Spartinivicinus marinus: one gene and its partner. The main gene of each other region encodes a partner of the protein of the gene in region 2 in a complex. Links are inferred from orthologs where the notes say so. Each region holds a gene or a part of one and is shown on either strand. Other genes may lie near its edges.

The links.
Region 1: the proteins of OQE68_RS26290 (region 2) and hfq are in contact, whole or in part, in a crystal structure (PDB 3VU3), measured with the Escherichia coli proteins. The link is inferred for Spartinivicinus marinus from one-to-one orthologs.

The regions. Positions count from the first base shown.
Region 1 is NZ_JAPJZK010000001.1:3,425,596-3,431,647, reverse strand. What follows is about bases 3,343-6,038. They hold hfq (RNA chaperone Hfq), read right to left. Parts: upstream 4,970-6,038; coding sequence 4,715-4,969; downstream 3,343-4,714. Other genes in these bases: miaA (tRNA (adenosine(37)-N6)-dimethylallyltransferase MiaA), read right to left, coding at 5,226-6,038; hflX (ribosome rescue GTPase HflX), read right to left, coding at 3,408-4,703. In the rest of the region: OQE68_RS15465 (ATP phosphoribosyltransferase regulatory subunit), read right to left, coding at 1-475; OQE68_RS15460 (DUF2065 domain-containing protein), read right to left, coding at 624-818; protease modulator HflC, read right to left, coding at 970-2,043; FtsH protease activity modulator HflK, read right to left, coding at 2,040-3,221; more of miaA, read right to left, coding at 6,039-6,052. UniProt on the Escherichia coli protein: RNA chaperone that binds small regulatory RNA (sRNAs) and mRNAs to facilitate mRNA translational regulation in response to envelope stress, environmental stress and changes in metabolite concentrations.
Region 2 is NZ_JAPJZK010000001.1:5,948,505-5,956,680, forward strand. The notes cover bases 2,353-5,219. They hold OQE68_RS26290 (catalase), read left to right. Parts: upstream 2,353-2,971; coding sequence 2,972-4,468; downstream 4,469-5,219. Other genes in these bases: OQE68_RS26280 (substrate-binding periplasmic protein), read left to right, coding at 2,353-2,478; OQE68_RS26285 (hypothetical protein), read left to right, coding at 2,585-2,719; OQE68_RS26295 (ankyrin repeat domain-containing protein), read left to right, coding at 4,742-5,219; OQE68_RS26300 (hypothetical protein), read right to left, coding at 5,205-5,219. Outside these bases: OQE68_RS26265 (diguanylate cyclase domain-containing protein), read left to right, coding at 1-704; OQE68_RS26270 (GNAT family N-acetyltransferase), read right to left, coding at 802-1,323; OQE68_RS26275 (acyl carrier protein phosphodiesterase), read right to left, coding at 1,458-2,063; more of OQE68_RS26280, read left to right, coding at 2,146-2,352; more of OQE68_RS26295, read left to right, coding at 5,220-5,266; more of OQE68_RS26300, read right to left, coding at 5,220-5,510; OQE68_RS26305 (demethoxyubiquinone hydroxylase family protein), read right to left, coding at 5,973-6,485; OQE68_RS26310 (ISNCY family transposase), read left to right, coding at 6,990-8,176.

The DNA of each region.
Region 1 (6,052 bases), 2.5 Mb from region 2 along the record:
CATTTTGAATAGTTAAGCTATTCAGTGTTTCCAACATTAAGCTAATGACCTCAACATCACTGGCTATACCAGAATGGCCATATAACTCTGCTCCCACCTGAATTGGGCTACGAGAAGCAGCCAACGAACAAGGCTTGGTATGAAAAACACTGCCTGCATAACACAGTCTAACCGGACCTTCTCGTTTTAAGGTATGTGCATCCATTCTTGCTACAGAAGGCGTAGTATCAGCACGTAACCCTAATAACCGCCCAGTTAGTTGATCAATTATTTTAAAGGTTTGTAAATCAAGATCATGGCCCGCTCCTGCTTGGAGGGACTCTAGATACTCAAGATGAGGAGGAATAACCAGGTCATAACCCCAGCAATGGTAAAGGTCGAGAAGTTTTCGCCTTAGCTGTTCAATTTGCATTGCTGCAGGCGGTAACACCTCATCTATACCGTCCGGCAATAACCAACGATCTGCAATTGTCATGTTATATCCGGCCTTTTTATGGATAGTGTCTCTGTTGGCTTTTTAACGTCAGCTTCTTTAAATCAAAAAAGCTCTCAATTTATTTAGCTTAAGAAGTGCACACTTATAGTCTACACCAGCAAGAATATTTTGGGCTTTACTGGTCAAATTACGAATTAATTAAATATAACAAGCCAGTCCCAGCTAGCATGCTTACCAAACCAGCTAGCCGTAATTGGCGGTCATCAAAGGTTGCTAGTTTTGCCACTAAGTCACGCCACCGACTGGGGTACAAAAAAGGAATAATCCCTTCAATGACCAACATGAGGCAAAATGCAACTAATAACTCGTGCCAAAAATTCATGCTTTCCCTTAGGCAATAAAAAAACCGGGTGATAACCCGGTTTGGATGATACTAACATGATTTATTAGCAGAATTGAAGCGATTTCAACCAGCTCATTACAAGCAGCTGATCAAATAACCAACTATTCTGCCAATAGCACTTCTACCATGTTTATTGATTATTTTCTGCACTAGAAGTATTTGTTATTGCATGAGGTGTTTTCAAATATTTAAAGAAATCACTTTCAGGCTTTAACACCATAATATCGCCTTGCTGCTTAAAGGCCTGACGGTAAGCTTGTAAACTACGGTAAAAGTTATAAAACTCTTGGTCACTGCCATAAGCTTCTGCATAAACAGCCGCTGCTTCCTGGTCACCTTCACCTCGTAATTGTTCAGCAATCTGATAGGCTTTCGCTAACAGTTCACGACGCTCACGATCCGCTTCAGCACGAATTTCTTCTGCTTTTTGCTTACCAAATGAACGAATTTCCTGAGCCTCTTTTTCCCGCTCAGTAATCATCCTTTCATAGACTGAATCACTCACCTGTTCTGGCAAATCAATTCGCTTAAAGCGCACATCCACAATTTCAATGCCATACTTTTCTTTAATTTGCACTTGTTCATTCAAGCTTTTTTTAATGCTGAAAATCAGCTTGTCACGCAGGTCTTCAGGCTCTTCTTCTGCGGCACTTGCTGCAGCTTTAGCTGCTGCTTTCTGTACAGCCGTTTTTGCTATTTCAACACCAGCAGCAAGCTGAACTGCACTATCATCTAGCACCAGCGTTTCCTGCGCACACTTAAAGCGAGAACGTTTCTTAATGTTAGACTTACCTGACACAACTTCTTTTAGCTCACACTGGGCAATCAAGTTACGCAAGCCTGATTCAATTAGCTGTGACAGTAGCCGATTGGCTTGAATAATGTTGCCTGATGTTGCTGTATAAAAACGCTGTACATCAGCTATTCGCCACTTTACAAAAGAGTCAACAACTAGCGCCTTTTTTTCCTGAGTAAAAAAGCGTTCTTGAGCTGCATCTAACGTTAGTAACCGGCCATCAAAGAGTTTCACCTTGTCAATAAATGGCGCTTTAAAGTGGAGGCCTGCTGGCACATCAGGGTTTTTAACCTGACCAAACCGTAGCACCACTGCCCGCTCACGCTCGCTGACAATATAAGCTGATTCCCAGCCAACAATAACAATAGCTAAGGCAATAATAATGGTTGCTAAGCTTTTACCTGTCATCTTGCAACCCTCCCACCAGTTCGATTTGAAGAAGTACGCTTACGTAGTTGTCCAGCTACTTTATCAGCTATTGCATCCATCTCTTGCTGAGTAAGAACAGGCTGACCAGTTAGAGAGGTAGGTGCCGTTGGGTTAGCTCCCATGAGTTTGTCTAGCGGTAAATACATCAGGTTATTACCACCTTCCACATCAACAATCACTTTATTGGTTTCACCTAGTACATCTTGAATCGTTTCTATATACATTCGACTACGGGTAATTTCTGGTGCTTTTTTATACTCAACTAGCACCTGCTTAAAGCGAGAAGTTTCACCATTAGCCTTCGCCGTTATTTCAGCTTTATAGGCCTGAGCCTCTTCTGTTATCCGCTTACTTTTACCTTTTGCCTGAGGAAGAATCGCATTACGGTAAGCAATTGCCTTATTTTGCACCCGCTCACGGTCTTCCCTAGCACGAATCACATCATCAAAAGCAGCTTGCACTTCTCTTGGTGGCTGAGTGCTTTCTACGTTGATTTTGCTAATGTAAAGGCCCGATTTATAGTCATTAACATAAGCCTGAAGTCTTTCAGCCACTTCAGCAGAAATAATACTACGGCCTTCTGTTAATACTGAGTGCATTTTTGAAGTACCTACCACATGACGTAAGGCACTTTGAGTTGCCTGTTCCAGCGTACTGATTGGATCAGCAATTTCCAGCACATAGTTTTTCAGGTTGGAAACATTGTATTGAACCGACAAAGAGACTTCGACGATATTTTCATCTTCAGTCAACATCTTCTGCCTTACATTGTAAGTTCGCAGCTCAGTTACATTTTCCTGAAATTTCGAGTCAATTGGAGGGAAGTAAAAGTGCAAGCCTGGCCCTACGGTTTCTTTATACTCACCAAACCGCAAGACAACTACTTGCTCCTTTTCATCCACAGTAAATGCAGCACTCCAAAAATATAAGACGGCAAGCAAAACAAAAGCGATTGGGAAAATACCACCCGCAGCAGAGCCAGATGATCTGCCGCCTTGGCCACCACCTTTGCCACCGAACAGGCTGCCAATTTTTTCATTTAATTTACGGAAAGCTTCATCCAGATCAGGAGGACCTTGGTTATTATTGCCACGATTCCCCCCGTTGCCCCAGGGATCTTTATCATTTCCGTTACCACCCGGTTCATTCCAGGCCATAAACTTCTCCATTACACCAGTGTTGGATTAGTAAGCTGATAGGTGCACTTCCCAATAACACATTCGCTATATTAGAAGGTGCTCCTTAACAAAGTTGTTGTTATGGCTATGATACTAGTTAATTCGGATAAATCTACGACTGTGCATTGTAAGAGCGACAGTTGCTGCCTTCAACCCGTACCCTTATTAATGGGTTACTGACAATAAAGCCTCTGGTTTTAACCCAGAACGACCTAACAACCTATCGTAGTCCTGCTTTGGCATTCTGATTTTTACCAGCGTATTGCCAGCTGCATCTATTGACTCAGACTGCACCACTCCCAACTCATAAAACTGTGCTCTTAACCGACTTTGCTGAGGGGTTAAAGTAATGGTTTGCTGAATTAATTGATCCCCCATATGCTCAGCAATGGCCTTAACTAATAACTCAGTGCCATTACCTTGTTGAGCAGACAACCAAACCCGGGTGGGCACTCCCTGTTCATTATAATCGACTCGTGGCTGTACATCAGACAATTGGTCTATCTTGTTGTATACCTGAAGACTAGGCAACTCATTGGCACCAATTTCTTTTAGGACGGCTTCCACTTGCTCAATATTGTCTTGATAGTTTGGGTCACTGATATCAACGACATGAACCAACAGATCAGCCATTACCGTTTCTTCAAGAGTTGCCCTAAAAGCCTCTACCAGCTTATGCGGCAAATGCCGAATAAAGCCCACAGTATCAGCCAAAACAACTGGACCTAAATCTGGTACTTTTATTCTTCTTAGGGTTGGGTCCAATGTGGCAAATAACTGATCAGCAGCATAGACATCAGCTGCCGTTAAATAATTAAATAGCGTTGATTTACCAGCGTTGGTATAACCTACAAAGGAGATACTTGGCACTTCTGCCCGCTTGCGGGCTCGACGCCCTTGGTCACGCTGTTTTCGCACTTTTTCCAAGCGTTTAGTAATTGACTTAATTCGTGCACGAAGCAAGCGTCGGTCTGTTTCTAACTGAGTTTCACCAGGCCCACGTAAACCGATCCCACCTTTCTGTCTTTCTAAGTGAGTCCAACCTCTTACTAAGCGTGTACTCATATGCTGCAGCTGAGCCAGCTCAACTTGTAGCTTACCTTCATGGGTACGCGCCCGCTGGGCAAAAATATCCAGAATCAGGCCAGTACGATCCAGTACTCGACACTGCAATTCTTTTTCCAGATTGCGTTCCTGAGAGGGACTTAAGGCGTGATTAAAAATCACCAGCTCTGCTTCATGGGCTTTAACTTGCTGGCGAATTTCTTCGAGCTTACCACTACCCACCAGATATTTTGGGTTGGGCTGTTGCTTGGAGATAGTTAGAAAGGCTATTGGGTTCGCCCCCGCAGAGCTAACTAGCTCTTTAAATTCACGGGGGTCTTCCCTATCTTGGTCACTGATTAACTCAGGATGTACCAATACCGCTTGTTCGCCACCTTGATGGCGTTCAAAAAACAAAGACAAACTCCTTAATTATTACCGGGCTCGCCAGTTTGCTCCTGCCCTTGCATTGGCAGTCTAACTGCTCGGGTGGGAACCACTGTAGAAATAGCATGTTTATATACCATCTGGCTGACAGTATTTTTCAGCAAAATAACAAACTGATCAAAAGACTCAATTTGTCCTTGCAGCTTAATACCATTAACCAAGTAAATAGAAACAGGTATACGATCTTTGCGCAACACGTTCAAGTAAGGGTCTTGTAGAGAATGCCCTTTTGACATTGCTGTACTCCTTTAATTAAATATCAAAAAAATTAAAAAATGCTTACTAATAATAAAATAATCCGCTTATAAAACTTCAAACCTAGAAGTTATACCCAACACGTAGTTTAAAACCATTTTGACGGGTATAAATAGGTCAACAGCTTTAGCAAAAAAGCTTCAATACCTGTTACCATTTCCAGTGTTAGCAGCGATAAGCGCAAACGTTAATAGCCGAGCTAGCTGTATATGATAGCTTAAAATTAAAACTTAAGCTCTATATAAGTGCCTGCTCCACAAATTTCAAGGTCTGGGCCGGTAAATCCTGATCAAGGCTGTCAAACCAGTGCAGCTTAGGCCAACTGCGCAACCAGGTAAATTGACGCTTCGCCAGCTGACGTGTAGCAACAATGCCTTTTTCGATCATCTCTTCATAGCTTAGTTCCCCCGCCAAATATTCCCAAGCCTGGCGATAACCCACCGAACGAATTGATGGCAGGTTACAGTTAAGGTCAGCGCGTTGTCTAAGCGCTGTTACTTCTGTCAAAAAGCCTTGATCAATCATTTGCAAAAAACGCTTTTCAATTCGCTGATGCAAGACTTTGCGCTCTTTGGGCGCCACAGCCAAACTTATAACGTGATAAGGAAAACTTTGCCGCTGAAACTGCTGTTCTCGTCGAAACTGGGTCATGGTTTTCCCCGAACTTCGATAAACCTCTAATGCTCGCTGCAACCGTTGAGGGTCATTTGGGTGAATCCGTTGCGCAGACTCTGGATCAACCGATGCTAGCTGAGCATGGATGTATGCCCAACCATGCTGACTTGCTTCTGCTGAAATCTGTTGTCTGATTACGTCATCAGCAGCAGGCATTTCCGCAAGCCCATCTTTAAGCGCTTTAAAATAAAGCATGGTGCCACCCACCAGTAAGGGGATTTTTTTTCTAGCAATTATGTCTGCTATTAATTGCGCTGCATCAACACGAAAGTCGGCTGCAGAATATGGTTCAGCCGGGTCTTTTATATCAATTAAATGATGGGGAAACTCAGCTAATATTTCAGGTGTTGGTTTTGCAGTACCAATATCCATCCCTTTGTATACCAGTG
Region 2 (8,176 bases):
TAATCAACCAATTCTTAACCCATACCAGTACTCAAACCAGCTTACAAGTTGAAGTCATCGGTATACGACATGATAAATCAACGATTCCCCTTGACCTTTCCATCAAACGTTTAAGTATTACCCAATCACTTTATGTCTGCTTGATGCATGACTTATCGATGCAAAAGAATATTATTAATGAGCTACAACGAGTATCAAACTTAGACCGCTTAACCAATATAGCCAATCGACGTCGATTTGATGTGGTTTATCAACGCGAGTGGCTGCAAGCCATACATGACCAGTCGCCTATATCATTAATCATGATTGATATTGACTATTTTAAACGATACAACGATAACCAAGGGCATCAAGCGGGTGATGCCTGTTTGCAAGAAGTCGCTCGGGCAATAGAGCAATCCGTTACTCGACCCAGTGATCTAGCCGCTCGCTATGGCGGTGAAGAATTCATTGTTATTTTGGCCAATACTAACGACAAAGGAGCAAAGTCAGTTGCCAATCATATCAACCAAAATATTAATCGATTAGCCATTAAACACCCAGACTCTCTCTGTAGTGATCAAATTACAGTCAGTATGGGGATCGCCTCAACCACTCCTACTGAACAAATGAAACCTGATCAGTTGATCAAAATAGCAGACCTGGCTCTTTACTCCGCTAAAGATACAGGCAGAAATACTGTTCAGTTTCACCCCTTTGAATAATCATTACTCCCTTTCGAGAATCCATATTGGTTTTATTACTACCCAATCACCTTATTTAATTTAGCAGATAATTGCACTTTTAACGTTAACACTAATGTTAGGATGGTCTAATTTCAAGGAATTGCGCTTTTTTAACTGAGAAACTATCTACTGCGTCTCCATAGATATCAAAATGTGGGGATGGGGTCATTCCTAACTTTTTCAATACGGTAATGGAGGCTTTATTTTCTGGTACTGCAGCACCATAAATTTCATCCAGTTGCAGCGACTCAAAGCCATAGGTCACACTCGCAAATGCAGCCTCAAACGCCAAACCTTGCCCCCATACCGGTTTAACTAGGCCATAACGGATATCGATAAAATCAGTTTCCAGTACATATTCAAGGCCACAGTAGCCGATCGGCTCCCCTGTTTCTGTCAAACTCAAGATAAATGTACCAAACCCGTACTGTTGCCAATGGCTTAAACGATTACTTAGGTAGGCTTTTACTTTGTTTTTTGGATAAGGTTTACCTAATGGTAAATAACGTGTCTGTTCTTCATCTGAAAGATGCTCAAACAAAAAATCAAAGTCTGCTGCAGTAATGGGGTTGAAAGTTATCCTTGGTGTTTTTAGCATTATTATTTACATCTACTCTTTTCTTTAAAGCTTCTCAACTAATTGTTTGCAGTCTCTACACTTACTTTTCGCAAGCCCTCTTGTGGAAGAGCTCGTCAGATTGCACAGAGGCCATTAACAATTACTAGCGTTCCTTAGTTTAACTGGGTATTCTCGACTTCAATGGCCAAGTGATCAATATACGCTATTAATTCTGGAAAAAATTGCAAAAAGCCGTCATCAAGTTTTGTATAGTTTTTAAGAACTTCTGTTTGTGATTCAGCTAGGGGGTTATCAAAACGGATTCGCTGCGACAGACGCTGCAGTGTCATTCTCACTCCATCCAACGACCCATAAGTCATTAACCCGTTGTGCTCAATAATACGCTCTACAGTATCAGTCATTGATGTTGGCATCCATTGGCGATGCAGCCAAAGTGCATTATAGGATTGATCAATAAATGTGCTCAGTGGGGTATCAGAAAACATTGACCAATGTTTTATTAAAAAGTGGTCAAATATAACATCGGTAATAATGCCTGAAAAACGCCGGAATCGTTGGGAAAATAGTATTTTTAATCTTTGTACAACAACATGATTATCAGTAAACCGGTCTACGGCACGATGATTATAAATGCCAAGCTGAACCGCTTCCGGTAATTGCTCCAGGTCAACACCTTTACAAAAGTCCCCCATCAGATTACCTAATAAGGACAACCCTTGATCATGCTGAGATAAGTATAAATGGGCCAGATAATTCACGTGTTTACAATCATTCTACTATCACTAGCCACAGTGTACTCGATCACCTAATTAACAAACAACCCATCAGCATAACGAACAAATCCGCTTTTGCGGCGAAACGGGTGAATGGCCTCCGTTCAATTTTTTAGAACGTAAAGAAGGAGTCAAGACCACAAATAGCCTGGGTTATGACATAGATATGGTAAAAGCTATTCTGAGCAAACATCAGATAGACTATCAAATTATCATTTTACCCTGGAAACGCTGCCTAAGTGATGCGCTTAAAGGCAAAGTACATGTGGTGTTTAGCGCTTCAACCAACCCTCAACGGGACAAAGACTATTTACTCACAACCACCTACTATTCTGTTCAACCCATGCTAGTTTTCGCTACTCAAACACCAACGCCCATACAAGACAAACAGCCTGCTTGAACGTAAACAAGCCACTCAAACTTGACTTGGCCTAATCAACTCCAGCTTAAACTTTAACCAGCTAGTCTTCAGAATTATTCCAAATCTGGCAGCAGAGCCTTTTTATATGCTGATATCTCGAAAATTCAAATACGCTTATGAGCTGAAAGGCATTTTGGATGAAGGTATTTATAATTTGAAAAAATCAAACTTAGATAAAGCCATCCTTGGAAAATATATTCAATTATTAGAAGAAAAATAAAGTTAGCAGAATAAAGAATAATTACCCATCATATTACATACAACCTATACTTCTATACCCCTGCAATAGCATTTATCATCGATTAATTGTCGGCTAACATTAAAATTAAAACCATAAAAATCATTCACGAAGAGTATAAATAGAAATAGTCTATAACTGTCATATATTCATTCCATTTTATTCCCTAAATAACAGCTCTTATGATCAAAAACTCAGACCAGAAGGTGTGATTAGTCACTTAGGAGCTACTAAATGAAAAAATTTCCAACCAAATTAATCACGACAGCAGTCAGTGTCGTATTGGCCTCTATGGTCAATGCTCAAGTGCTGACTGATGATAACGGCGCCCCCATTGCCGATACTAAAAATTCACTAACTGTTGGTAACAATGGCTCTGTGCTATTACAAGATGTTCATTTAATCGAAAAACTACAACGTTTTAGCCGCGAACGAATACCTGAACGGGTGATGCATCCTCGCGGAACCGGTGCTCAAGGTTATTTCCTAGCGTCGAAAGACTTTTCAAAATACACAACTGCATCACTATTTAAAAAAGGGCAAAAAACCCCTGTACTAGTTCGTTTTTCAAGCGTTATTCATTCTAAAGGTTCACCAGAAACAGCTCGCGACCCAAGAGGGTTTGCTGTTAAGTTTTATACTAAAACCGGCAACTGGGATTTAGTGGGCAATCATCTGCCAACGTTCTTTATTCGTGATGCGATTAAATTCCCCGATTTTACCCATGCGAATAAGCCTTCTCCGGTTACCAATTTACAAGACCCAAGCCGCTTTTTTGATTTTTTTGCTAAAACGCCAGAAGCCACCCAAACCCTTACCTGGTTATTCTCTGACCATGGCATACCCGCCTCCTACCGTACAATGGATGGCTTTGGGGTACATGCCTTTAAGTTGATTAATAAAAATGGCGATATTAAATGGGCTAAATTTCACTGGAAATCACACCAAGGGATTAAAAACCTAACCAGTGCAGAAGCAGAAAAAATTCAAGGCAAAGACTTTAGCCACATGACCCGCGACCTTTACGACAATATTAAACAAGGTAATTATCCTAAGTGGGATTTAATGGTAAAATTGATTGATCCAAAAGATCTGGATAAATACGATTTTAATATTTTCGATGATACTAAACAATGGTTCGATGTGCCTGAGGTGAAAGTGGGTACCCTGGTATTAGATAAAATACCATCCAACTTCTTCCAGTTTACCGAAATGGCTGCTTACGCCCCTTCTCGGATGATTCCGGGTATTGCTCCTTCTCCTGATAAAATGTTGCAAGGTCGGTTGTTCTCTTATGCCGATGCACAAATTTATCGACTAGGTACCAATTATCAGTTGCTGCCAGCCAACCGTCCGCTGATTAAAGTCAATAATTATAATATTGATGGCACAATGAACTTTTCTGATCAACAAGGGGATGTTAACTACTACCCTAGTCACCATGTCAATGACCAGGTGACACCAGAAAAAGACAACTCTGCACAATTACAAGGTTATATGGTGAGAGAGGAAATCAGCAAACCCAAAAACTTTTACCAAGCAGGCATTCTTTATCGCAAGTTTAGCCCTCAAGAAAGAACCAACTTGATTAGTAACCTGTCTGGTGCCCTTGCCCAAGTGACAGATAAAGGCATTCAAGCCAAAATGGTCAGCTACTTTTACAAGGCAGATCATGAATATGGTCAGCGTTTAGGCGACAAGTTAGGCCTAAAACCTAATCATTATAAATAACCTAACTAATCACTTAACAGCTGTTGCGAAAGGAGACTTTAGGCTCTCTCCGCGTGGAAAGTGTCGCAAAACCAGCGGATATGGAGTGACAGGCTGCTCTGTAGCTAAGGGCATGGATGCCTTTTTAGCGCTTGATGGGCCAGGGATAGCACTTCAAGCGCGGCGGAAGAATAGCCTGTTACTCCATATCGGACACTAGAGTTATTTTCAACACCCTTTTGCGACAACCTACTAGTAGATAGTAGTTATTCAAACAGCAATAGGAATTCGAAGATGCAAAAATATATTGGGTATTTTCTTATATTGTTATTTACCCTATTAGCCTCATGTACACTACCTAATCCAAATCAACCAAATAATACGACTGTACAAGCTAAGCAAGAAGCCACACAAAAAAATGAACAAGCCCTTTCCGCTGTTCAAGAAGTTGAGTTAGCTTTCTTTCATGCTGCTCGCACCGGTGATACTGAGCTAATGAAGTTATTTATCGATTCTGGCGTTAATATCAACTACCAAAACAACCAAGGTTATACTGGTTTGATGGTAGCCGCCTTTCGGGGACAACCTGAAATTGTTGACCAATTATTAGCCGCAGGCGCGTCTGCCTGTTTAGTCGATGAGCGGGGTAATACCGCCCTTATGGGTGCTATTGTCTCAGGGGAATTGAGTATATCTCGCAAACTATTTTCGATCGATTGTGATGACGAGCACTTGGATAACCGAAGTCTGACGTTTGCTAATCAATTTGGCCAGCAAGAAATCGCAACGTTATTAAAACAGCGACAAAAAAGTAAATGACGGCCCAGGTAACACCTGCGTTAATACCAGCCAGCGCTGCTTGTACTTGTCTATTGGTATGGAATTGTTCCCAAAAAGGCAAGGCGCCAGCGACTGAAACTGTGTCAGCAATTTCTGGATAGACCAAAACATAACCATCCATAAAAGATGACAACTGTCCTTTCTGGATCATTTGATAGCGTCCATCAGTAAGCTGGAAAAGGCTAACAGGGTAAACTTTACTTTCTACTCTATAGAACTTCATATTGAAAAAAACTATTAATAAACGTCACTCTGACGCTATTGCTATAGGCAAGACTGGCTAGATACCAGCTCTTCCCCGGTTATATTTGACGTTTATTGGTTCCACTATTTTTACTAAAAATTATTCTAAACCAACCATACAAAGGAATTAAAGCAAGAATCATAAACAAGATTGGTGTAGAGAACCTGCCAAGCAATGGCTCAATCAATATTCCAAATGCAGCAACTATAGTAACGTAGAATCCCCCTTTACCACCGCCCTCCAATGTATATGGATCGACCACGTAGGTGAATACCGATAAGGTCACTAGAATTATCGATAGCGCGAAGTAGCTCCATGCCAATGTTTTATGATAAAAACCCAAACTCGTCATACAATTACGTGATCCTCCAAAAATATAACTACTAATGAACGTCACTCTGAAGCTAATGGTTTGGATAGCTTCTTACCCGATTAGGCAAATTATACCCATACGGAGAGGCTCTTCGCTGCATATGAACAAAAGTATGATACACGGCTGACTGCTCGAGCAACGGCGGTATCATGTGTCGCATTGCGCGCAGCCAAGCTTTGGTGCTCCCTTTCTTCCTGTTGTATTCTGGACACTTCTACCGCGAGCTCCGGGCTGACTTCGCTTAATATTTCAATAGCCTCTGTCATTTCTTCATCTACGATTGATTCAATTGTTGAAGTGCTCACCCAGATAGCATTTTTTCCAAGAAGGCCTATGAAGATCCCATAAACAATTCCTGCTCCACACCACAAAGTTGGCAGAAATACAGAGGAAGATTTTCTCTTCGATATGTAATCTCCAAATATATGGAAGTGCTCTACTTCGTGGCGGTGCATTTCATTGAGATCTGGAATGATGTCCCTATAAAACACCCAAGCCACAAGTCGATGTCCATAATAGACGCCTGTAGCTCCTTTTTCACAGGCATGCATTATTTTCAGCTGTTTATCGACTTCATTCATTACTTGCTCTAGTTGCCTAACTACGTCACTCTGACGCAAAGTGTTACGTCGCATTGACGTCTAACTAATTGGTATATTTTAACCAATTCACACTATTGAAGCTAGGCTAATACCAATATTAGCTGTTGCACCATTCATGATAATAATTTGGATAAAATTCACCTATTAATTGAAAAAATAATCCAGTGAATTTATTTATTAATTTTAAAGCTATTTAATAATTATTTTTTACCGATATCCTTTAATTACTGACTGGTTGCTATTCAACCAACAGGCTCTTAGAATCAGCCCCCACCTATAGCCTTTCCAAAACCCGCCGATAGTATGCCAAATACAGCTCCAAATAAGCAGGTATATAGTGCTTGACCGAAAAATCATAACTGATTGATAAATAAGATAATTCATCATAAATCCGTCATCGAAGATTGCTATATTAAGTCCTCATAAAAATGAATCGGCCTAGGTTTTTAGTTAAAACCAGCCAAACTTCGCGGAGAATACGATATGAGGCAAGTCCAAAACCCACAACTTCAATTCGGCCAAACAGATATTACCGAGATCAAGTTTGACCCGAAGTCTAGAGATGATGTGCCTCAATTGTTAAAGGGATTACAGTACATTTATATTACACCCGAAGTTAGAGAGCAGGTATTCACTATTTTAGAGGAGTCTATAGTGGGTAAAACGAATCCAAGACTTGGAAGGCCAGGCATGGAACTTTGGAAAATACTGGTGATGGGGGTTTTGCGCATCAACTTAAATTGTGACTATGATCGTTTGCATGAATTAGTGAATCAGCATCGAACTATTCGAGCGATGTTAGGGCATGGTGTCAATTGGGAAGATCTGACAGAATATCACTTGCAGACCATAAAAGATAACGTCTCTCTTTTGACCCCAGAAATTCTGGACAAAATTAACACAGTTGTCGTCGAGACAGGGCATAAACTGTTAAAAAAAAACGAAGAAGCAAGCCTTGAAGGGCGTTGTGACTCATTTGTGGTAGAAACAGCTGTTCATTATCCCACTGATATCAGTTTATTATGGGATGCAATGAGAAAAGTGATTAATCAACTAGCTGATATGGGCGAAAACTACCATTTAAGTGATTGGCGACAACATAGGCACAATCTGAAGTCACTTAAAAAATGCTTTAATCAGGCAAGGCAAAGCAACCAATCAAAAGCAAAAAATGCCGATGACAAGAAACGTGAGACACATATCAACTATCTGAATAAAGCGCAATGGTTTATTGATAAAGCTGAACTCACATTGGATAAGCTTAAAGCCATAGCAGCCCCGATTTGGTTATTACGAAATATTGCCAACAATCTTTCTCATGCTAAACGGCAGGTGTCGCAAATTCACAGGCGAGTAGTCGAAGATGAAAAAGTCCCAGCTGATGAAAAAGTTTACTCAATATTTCAACCTCACACTGAGTGGGTGAGCAAAGGGAAAGCAGGGGTACCAGTGGAATTAGGTATTAAAGTGTGTGTTATGGAATGTCAGCATGGCTTTATTCTTCACCATCGTGTGATGGAAAAAGAGCAAGATGTTGATGTTGCCATCGTCATGATCAGAGCAACCAAAGCTAAATTCCCTGAGCTCAACCAGTGCAGTTTTGATAAAGGGTTTCATTCACCTGAGAATCAGTTGAAGTTGGCCGAAGAATTAAATCGGGTAGTGCTGCC